DNA from 2 places in the Pseudalkalibacillus berkeleyi genome. Region 2 is predicted to be linked to the other one. Evidence: predicted binding sites of a transcription regulator. Region 2 holds the regulator's gene; the other holds the start of a gene.
The links. Region 2 encodes LexA, which represses DNA repair genes until DNA is damaged. Its sites were predicted from a motif close to CGAACATATGTTCG; they were not measured.
Positions count from the first base shown of each region.

Region 1: uvrB (excinuclease ABC subunit UvrB) is a predicted target of LexA. The motif match lies at 2,264-2,277, and genes of this name have one in related genera.

Region 1 is NZ_JAKIJS010000001.1:2,532,096-2,536,670, forward strand. It holds gene uvrA (excinuclease ABC subunit UvrA) at 1-201, opposite strand, end outside; gene uvrB (excinuclease ABC subunit UvrB) at 207-2,186, opposite strand; gene L2716_RS13315 (YobA family protein) at 2,646-3,017, shown strand; gene L2716_RS13320 (AIM24 family protein) at 3,153-3,848, shown strand; gene L2716_RS13325 (chemotaxis protein CheW) at 3,930-4,355, opposite strand; gene L2716_RS13330 (methyl-accepting chemotaxis protein) at 4,385-4,575, opposite strand, start outside.
Region 2 is NZ_JAKIJS010000001.1:1,075,244-1,079,818, forward strand. It holds gene L2716_RS05620 (MerR family transcriptional regulator) at 1-145, shown strand, start outside; gene glnA (type I glutamate--ammonia ligase) at 206-1,543, shown strand; gene L2716_RS05630 (murein hydrolase activator EnvC family protein) at 1,768-3,114, shown strand; gene lexA (transcriptional repressor LexA) at 3,326-3,943, opposite strand; gene yneA (cell division suppressor protein YneA) at 4,102-4,410, shown strand; gene L2716_RS05645 (YneB family resolvase-like protein) at 4,441-4,575, shown strand, end outside.

The DNA of each region.
Region 1 (4,575 bases), 1.5 Mb from region 2:
TAGAAATTGCCGTGCATACGCAGAGAGTGACTCTACGTAACGGCGCTGTCCTTCTGCATAAATCGTATCGAAAGCGAGTGAAGATTTTCCTGATCCAGACAAACCTGTCATGACGACAAGCTTGTTCCGGGGAATCGTCACATCGATCCCCTTCAGGTTATGTTCACGCGCTCCTTTTATCGTTATGTTTTCATTTGCCATGAGAGTCATCCTTCCGCCTTTAACTCTAATACTAAGTCACGAAGCTCAGCTGCTCTTTCGAAGTCGAGTTCTTTTGCAGCCTCCTTCATTTCCTTTTCCATCTTTTCGATGACCTTTTCACGCTCTTTCTTCGTCATCTTCTCAACAGGTTTAGACTTGGTCTTACCTGATCCATCCTCCGTATCTACTGTCGCCCGAATCAGCTCTGGAATTGCCTTCTGAATCGTTTGTGGCGTGACACCATGCTCTTTGTTGTAAGCAATCTGTCTATTTCGGCGGCGTTCCGTTTCATCGAGTGCAATTTGCATGGATTTTGTTATTTTATCCGCATACATGATGACATGTCCGTTTGAATTACGTGCCGCCCGTCCAATCGTCTGAATGAGAGAGCGTTCTGCACGGAGGAACCCTTCTTTATCCGCATCAAGAATGGCTACGAGAGAGACCTCAGGGATATCGATTCCTTCACGGAGTAGGTTAATACCAACAAGGACATCGAATACGCCTCTACGTAAGTCACGTATAATTTCAATCCGCTCAAGTGTTTTGATTTCCGAGTGGAGGTAACGGACTTTTACACCATTTTCATGTAAGTAGTCTGTCAGGTCCTCAGACATTTTCTTCGTGAGTGTTGTCACTAGTACGCGTTCTTTCTTTTTCACTCGTTCAGCAATTTCATCCATCAAGTCATCGATTTGTCCTTCAATCGGACGCACATCAATGGTTGGATCAAGTAGACCCGTTGGACGAATGATCTGTTCAATCATTTCAGGGGTATGCTCAAGCTCATATGGACCAGGTGTAGCAGATACATAGACCGCTTGATTAACTTTCTCTTCAAATTCTTCAAACCTTAGCGGACGGTTGTCCTTGGCTGAAGGTAATCGGAATCCGTGATCGACTAGGACCTGCTTTCGTGCTTGGTCGCCGTTAAACATCCCACGAACCTGTGGCAGGGACACATGTGATTCATCCACCATGAGTAAGAAATCCTTAGGGAAGTAATCAATCAACGTATATGGAGTCGAACCTTCAGGTCGAAGAGTCAAGTGCCGCGAGTAGTTCTCAATTCCTGAACAGAACCCCATCTCTTCCATCATCTCGATATCATACCGCGTACGCTGTTCTATTCTTTGTGCTTCCAATAGTTTATCTTGGTCTTTTAATTCCTTTAGACGTTCCTCTAGCTCAGCTTGAATCCTTTTAATCGCTAGCTTCATCTTCTCTTCACGGGTTACGAAGTGGGATGCCGGGAAAATTGCTACGTGTTTACGTTCACCAAGAATCTCACCCGTCAATGCATCTACCTCTGTGATCCGATCAATTTCATCACCGAAAAATTCAACCCTTAAGCAGTGTTCGTCTCGTGATGCTGGGAAAATCTCCACGACGTCACCACGGACACGGAACGTACCACGTGTAAAATTAAGATCATTCCGCGCGTACTGAATGTCAACAAGATCACGTAGCAATTGGTCGCGATCCTTTTCGATCCCTGCACGTAAAGAAACAACTAATTCTTTATATTCTTCTGGATTACCTAAACCGTAAATACAAGAAACACTGGCAACAATAATAACGTCACTTCGTTCAAAAAGGGCTGACGTTGCCGAGTGCCGTAGTTTATCAATCTCATCATTTATGCTCGCATCTTTTTCTATAAAAGTATCTGATTGAGGGATATACGCCTCAGGCTGATAGTAATCGTAGTAACTGACAAAGTACTCTACCGCATTGTTCGGGAAGAGCTCTTTAAATTCACTATATAACTGTCCAGCAAGGGTTTTGTTATGCGCCATCACGAGCGTAGGCTTGTTCACTTGCTGGATGACATTCGACATCGTGAACGTTTTACCTGTACCCGTCGCACCGAGCAACGTTTGATGCCTTTTACCTTCATTAATGCCCTTTACTAGCTCTTTAATGGCAGTCGGTTGGTCACCTTCAGGCTGGTACTTCGACACCAGTTCGAACTTTTCATTCATAGGCAGAATCCCTCCATTTCCATAAATCTCGCTATCAAACATTATAGCACAGGAGTAGTAAAAAATAACAAGAAAAACGAACTTACATTCGCATATTAAAATTTGGAAATTCATCATGTAACCTTAGGCCGGTTCTTTACGTCTAAACAGTAGGTGTTTAATGAAAATAATTGAATTCTTCGAAATTCACTCCCTATCCGCGGGCGAACCGCGAGCCTCCTCGCTCATAGCAAATAAAATGGAGGTTTCGTTTGCTGTGGGGTCTCGCCTGGCTCGCTGTTCCCGCTGGACAAGGAACGCTTCGGCAGCTTTACATCGCACGAAGAAAATACGAATTTCATTTTCGAGGAGTGTCGTGAATTTCGTTGAAAATCCACTTTAAAAACGAATAAACGATTTATCATCGGAGTTTCCCTTTATAGTATTGAAAGAAACGTTGCGAAGAGAGGTTGTGTTTAGATGAGAGGTTGGTACTATAAGGCATGGCTTTTGTTGATTATTCTTCTTGCTGGGTGTGGTGGACAGACAAACGAACACATAAGCAATGACATGGATGATGAGATTTGGGAGCAATCAATCAGTGGTTATATTGCGGATCAAGAAGCTTCTCGCATACTCGTATTAGGTAAAATTACTAAAGAGCAGCTTACAGAGTTAAGTGTCCGAGAGTTATTAGAATCGGCTCGACCAGATGCCTTCTGGTTTACCGTGTCTGATGTGCAAAAATATAAAATCGGACAGAAAGTACAAGTCTGGCCTAAGGGTAGCATAGCTGAGTCTTACCCCGCACAAGGCACAGCAGGAAAAATCGAAGTGATTGAAGAAGAGTAGGAAAACGATTGCACCATGTTCAGATATGACATAACACCACACCTTAAACCTTGATCTTTTTTAACCAAAAACAAAAAGAAACTTTATCTCAAGGAAACACGTATATGAACAAACGTAGAAATGAAGGTGATATATATGTCAAAATATTCTATTGAAGAGTTTGTGAGACAAACGTCTCAAGAGGATAAAGGTGAAGGGTTCTTCGAGCTGGAAACCCCACGAATTCTTGAGGTCAATTTAAATGGAAACGTATGGGCGAAGGCAGGTTCAATGGTCACCTATCACGGACAGATCAAATTTGTGCGAGAAGGCATCCTTGAGCATGGGATTGGGAAAATGTTCAAGAAAGCTTTGACTGGTGAAGGCGCCTCCCTTATGAAAGCAGATGGATCGGGTAAACTTTATCTCGCAGACCAAGGTAAGAAAATTACAATCCTACAGCTTCAAAATGATTCGATTTATGTGAATGGAAATGACCTTTTAGCATTTGAACCGACAATTGATTGGGATATTAAATTGATGAGACGAATTACCGGGATGATGGCTGGGGGACTATTTAACGTCCATTGCCAAGGTACAGGGATGATTGCGATTACGTCCCATTACGAACCACTCACGATTCAAGTCAAACCAGGTCGACCTGTTTTGACAGACCCTAACGCGACCGTTGCTTGGTCTGGCTCACTTACTCCTGACTTCCAAACAGATGTGTCATTAAAAACGTTCTTCGGACGTGGAAGTGGTGAATCGATTCAAATGCGCTTCGAAGGAGACGGTTTCGTCGTCGTTCAACCGTATGAAGAAGTTTATTATCAGAACGAAAGTAATTGATAATAGGATGAGTAATTAAATAGTTCACCGTACGAAATCAAAAAAGGACCGATCACTGAGGATCAGTCCTTTTTAAATCTATTAAGCCACTAGTACTTTTTCAATATCGAGTAGAACGAGTATTCTTTCATCGAGGTTCACTACACCCTCAATGAATTCTTTCTGAATTGAATTAATCCTACCATCATAAGGCTGAATTTGATCAATATCTACATCCAATACATCGGTTGCTTGATCGACGATCACACCAACCTCTGTTCCATCATCTAACGGCACAATTATGATTCTCGTTTCGCTATCTGTTTCATCAACTACTTGAAAAAACTTTTCCTTCAAGCTGATAATCGGAATGACATTCCCTCGTAAATTAATAACGCCTTTCATATATGCTTCAGACAATGGCAGCTCAGTCACGCTTTGCATACGCTCAATAGACGTTACCTTTTCGATATCAAGACAATACTCTTGGGTACCAATATTAAAAACAATTACCTTCTTCTTACTCATCAGCACTTTACTCCCTACCGCTTTCGTTCCTATTTTTCAACTGTAAACTTACTTAATTCTGTACGCATTTCTTCAGCAAATTGATCAAGTTCTTCAGCAAGCTTGTTCAAGTGTTCCATTGAGGCTGTTTGTTCTTCAATTGAAGCTGTTACTTCTTCCGTACCAGCTGCTGTTTCCTGACTGATTGCGGTGATGTTTTCAATGTTGTGTGAGATGACAT
Region 2 (4,575 bases):
AGGAATCTCTGTTCCTAACCTGCATTATAAGACAGAGCCTTCTGAGGGTGACATTCATAAGAACCTGAAGAAAGAATTGTATCAAGCGGGTCGATTCGGCAAAACTTCACTTATACAAGGAGAATTATCACGTTTCTTTAATTGAAGTCACATATTTTTGTGATAGCAAAGACATCTAATTACAAATTTAGGAGGAAAACAAAACATGGGTTCGAAATACTCTAAAGATCAAATCTTCAAAATGGTGAAAGAAGAAAATGTACGATTCATCCGATTACAGTTCACGGACTTACTTGGAACAATCAAGAATGTTGAAATTCCTACTAGCCAGTTAGAAAAAGCGTTAGACAACAAAATGATGTTTGATGGATCGTCTATTGAAGGATTCGTACGAATCGAAGAATCTGATATGTTGCTTTATCCGGATTTAGACACTTTTGTCGTCTTTCCTTGGACATCTGAAAAAGGAAAGGTAGCAAGACTGATTTGTGATATTTATAACCCGGATATGACACCATTTGAAGGGGACCCACGAGCAAACCTTAAACGTATCCTAAAAGAAATGGAAGACCTCGGGTTTACTGATTTCAACATTGGACCTGAGCCTGAATTTTTCCTATTTAAGAACGACGAAAAGGGCGAGCCAACACTAGAGTTGAATGACAAAGGCGGATATTTTGACTTAGCCCCTACTGACCTTGGGGAAAATTGCCGTCGTGATATCGTCCTTGAACTTGAAGATATGGGCTTCGAAATTGAAGCATCACATCATGAGGTTGCACCAGGACAACACGAAATTGACTTTAAATATGCAGACGCAATTACAACTTGCGATAATATACAAACATTTAAATTAGCTGTAAAGACAATCGCACGGAAGCATGGGTTGCATGCGACGTTTATGCCTAAACCTTTATTTGGTGTAAATGGTTCAGGAATGCACGCAAACATGTCATTATTCAAAGGCAAAGACAATGCTTTCTATGACGAAAACACTGACTCAAAACTAAGTGAGACGGCAATGCAGTTCCTAGCTGGTATTATTAAGCATGCTGAAGCATTTACTGCGATTACTAATCCAACAGTAAACTCATATAAGAGACTCGTACCTGGGTACGAAGCACCATGTTATGTTGCGTGGTCGATGCAAAATCGTAGTCCTCTTATTCGAATTCCTGCATCTAGAGGCGTAAGTACTCGTATCGAAGTACGAAGTGTTGACCCTGCAGCGAACCCGTATCTGGCGATGGCGGCAATGTTAGCTGCTGGATTAGACGGCATTAAGAATAAGATGGAAGCGCCTAAACCGATTGACCGTAATATTTATGCAATGGATAAACCTGAACGTGAGGAAGCGGGCATTAGAGACCTTCCTGCAACTTTGAAAGACGCTTTAGAAATATTTAAGAAAAATGAAACAATGACAAAAGCTCTAGGCGACCATGCTACAGAACACTTTATTGAATTGAAGGAAATCGAGTGGGATATGTTCCGTACACAAGTACATCCATGGGAACGAGAACAATATATTCAACTTTACTAAGAAAAAAAGCATTATATACCTCGTATAAAGCTGAAAATGAGGCCTCGGATTTCTCCGGGGTCTCTTTTTTATTCTTGTTCTAAAAATACTTTGTACTATTTAACTATTTTTTTACCACGAATTTTCTAGTATAGTATAAAAGAGACATATTAATTCAAGAATTGACATAAATCTTTAGATTTTAAAAAATAAAATGTGTGAAAGTATCGAATGGGGGAAATAGGTTGAAAAAACAAGCCATTGCTGTTGTCGCTTCTACCAGTTTATTATTAGGTAGTCTTAGCTATTTAGGAGGGTATGAAGCCCACGCTGAATCATTAAAGGATAAGATTAATGAGGTAAAAGAAAAAAGGGAAGAGAATAAATCTAAGCAACAAAAGGCAAAAGAAGAAATTGATAAAATTAGGCACAATCAAGCATTAATTGATGCTGAAATTAAAAAACTTGATCTCCAAATGGCCACAACAGAAGATCATATTGATAAGAAAGAAAAAGAAATATTAAAAACAAAAGAAGAAATTGACAAGCTCAAAGCAGAAATTGTCGTTTTAGAAAAAAGAATTGCTGAGCGGGATAAAATGTTAAAAGATCGCGTAACGTCAATGTACGAAAACGGCGGTTCTGTTCAATACATAGAAGTATTACTAGGATCTCAAAGCTTTGGAGACTTCTTGGATCGAGTGTTCGCATTAAATGAAATCGCTGAACAAGACAAAGAAATTCTTGAAGCACATAAGGATGATAAGAAAAAACTTGAAGAAACGAAATTAAAGGTTGAGAACGAGTTAGAAGTCTTAAACAAGCAGAAGAAAGAACTAGAAAGCTTGAAGGCGAGTTTGAAGCAAAAAGTAGATCGCAAAAATGCATTATTAGGCGATTTAAAAGAAGAAGAAAAGCATATGCATGAGGAGCTAGGCAAGTTAGAAGATTCAGCAGATCTGCTCCAAAAACAACAATCAGCTTTCGAAGCTGAGAAACGTCGACAAGAAGAGGCAGCACGTAGGGAAGCGGCTCGTAAAGCTGCAGAAGAAGCAGCTCGAAAGGCAGCAGCAGAAAAAGCCGCCGCTGAAGCAAAGGCTGCAAAAAAAGCTGAAGGATCTAAAAGCAGTTCTTCAAGTAGTAGCAGTAGTAATAACAATAGTAGTAGCAGTAAGCCTGTTTCATCACCTGTTGTTTCAAGTAGTATGTTCATCAAACCATCTGGCGGATATATATCATCTGGGTATGGTCCAAGATGGGGAAGTCATCACCCAGGTATAGATATCGCAAGTGGTGGGACTGTCCCGGTCGTTGCATCAGCATCTGGCACAGTAATTAAGTCTTATTACTCAAGTAGTTATGGAAATGTTATCTTTATTGCCCACTATCTCAATGGACAAACGTATACGACGGTATATGCACACTTAAGAAGTCGTAACGTTGGAAACGGTGCTACTGTTGAAAAGGGACAGCGAATTGGAATTATGGGGAATACAGGAAGATCGACTGGACAGCATTTACATTTTGAAATTCATAAAGGTCAATGGAATATCAACAAATCCAATGCGATTAATCCAAGAAAATTCTTTTAATAGAAGGCTCATCTCTAATAGCTATTGCCTTTAGTTGATCATTTCAACAACTTTGTACAAGAACAACCAAAAGAAAGCCAAATAGTAAGAACGAAAGCCGAGCACCCAAGGATCTATTTTTCCTTCGGAGCTCGGCTTTTTGTTATCAATTCATTTTTCAAAATAAAAAGCTTACCGATTACTCGATAAGCAGTAGCTTTGAAAATGATGTTTAATGGATGGTTCGGTAGACGCCTATCACTTTTCCTAGTATCGAAACATGATTGAGTATAATCGGTTCTAAAGAAGCATTTTCAGGCTGCAATCGAATAAAGTCTTTTTCTTTAAAGAATCGCTTTACAGTTGCTTCGTCCTCTTCAGTCATTGCGACGACAATATCTCCGTTGTTTGCAGATTGTTGTTGTTTAACAATAACCATGTCGCCGTCATAGATTCCAGCCTCTATCATACTATCACCCTGGACAACTAATGCGAATACATTCTCATCTCCAACCATATGATCTGGTAGAGGGAAGTATTCTTCTATGTTCTCTATTGCAGTAATAGGCTGACCAGCCGTTACTTTACCGATTACAGGTACGTTAATAGATTCGCTCTTTGGAATTGTTGCATCCATATCATCTGTAATGACTTCAATCGCTCTCGGTTTAGTAGGGTCCCTTCTAATCAGGCCTTTTTTTTCTAGACGAGATAGGTGCCCATGAACCGTTGAACTTGAAGCAAGGCCGACAGCCTCACCGATTTCACGGACAGAAGGGGGATAACCTTTATGCTTCACTTCAAACTTTATGTAATTCAATATGTCTTGCTGTCGTCGTGATAATTTCATTCTGTCCACCTCAATTCTCCTCGATTGTTGCATTAAGTATAACATGTGTTCGGCGAACATACAAACATAAGTTCGAGAAAAACAGTTGACAAGAACGAGTGTTCTTATTACAATAATATTAGCAAATGAGAACAAATATTCGTATTGGGGGAATTAAAATGAAAATGAGAAGACAAGGCGGTTGGTCTTTTGTTATCGTATTAATTATTATCGTATCAGTAATGGGAAGTTACTCATTGGTGAAGGCGAACTCTGATAGTAAGATCGAATATTTGAACGTTAAGATCGAACAAGGGGATACATTATGGGGACTTTCTACTAAATATAAAGAAAATCATACGTACACTACTGATGGGTTTGTAAAGTGGGTTGAAAGTACAAATGGTGTACAAGCCGATAGTCTACAACCTGGCGATACTGTAAAGATTCCGGTGGAACGCCAAATCATACAAGTTGCCTCTAAATAATAGAGAGAAATGAGATTGAAGGGGTAAAAAATGAACGCCGTTATATATTGTAGAGTGAGCACAGAGAAGGAAACACAAGCCTCTTCGATTGATAGACAAGAATCAGAACTGAGAGGACTTGCAGAACAATTTCATTTTAATGTTGTAGAGATTATTCGCGAAATG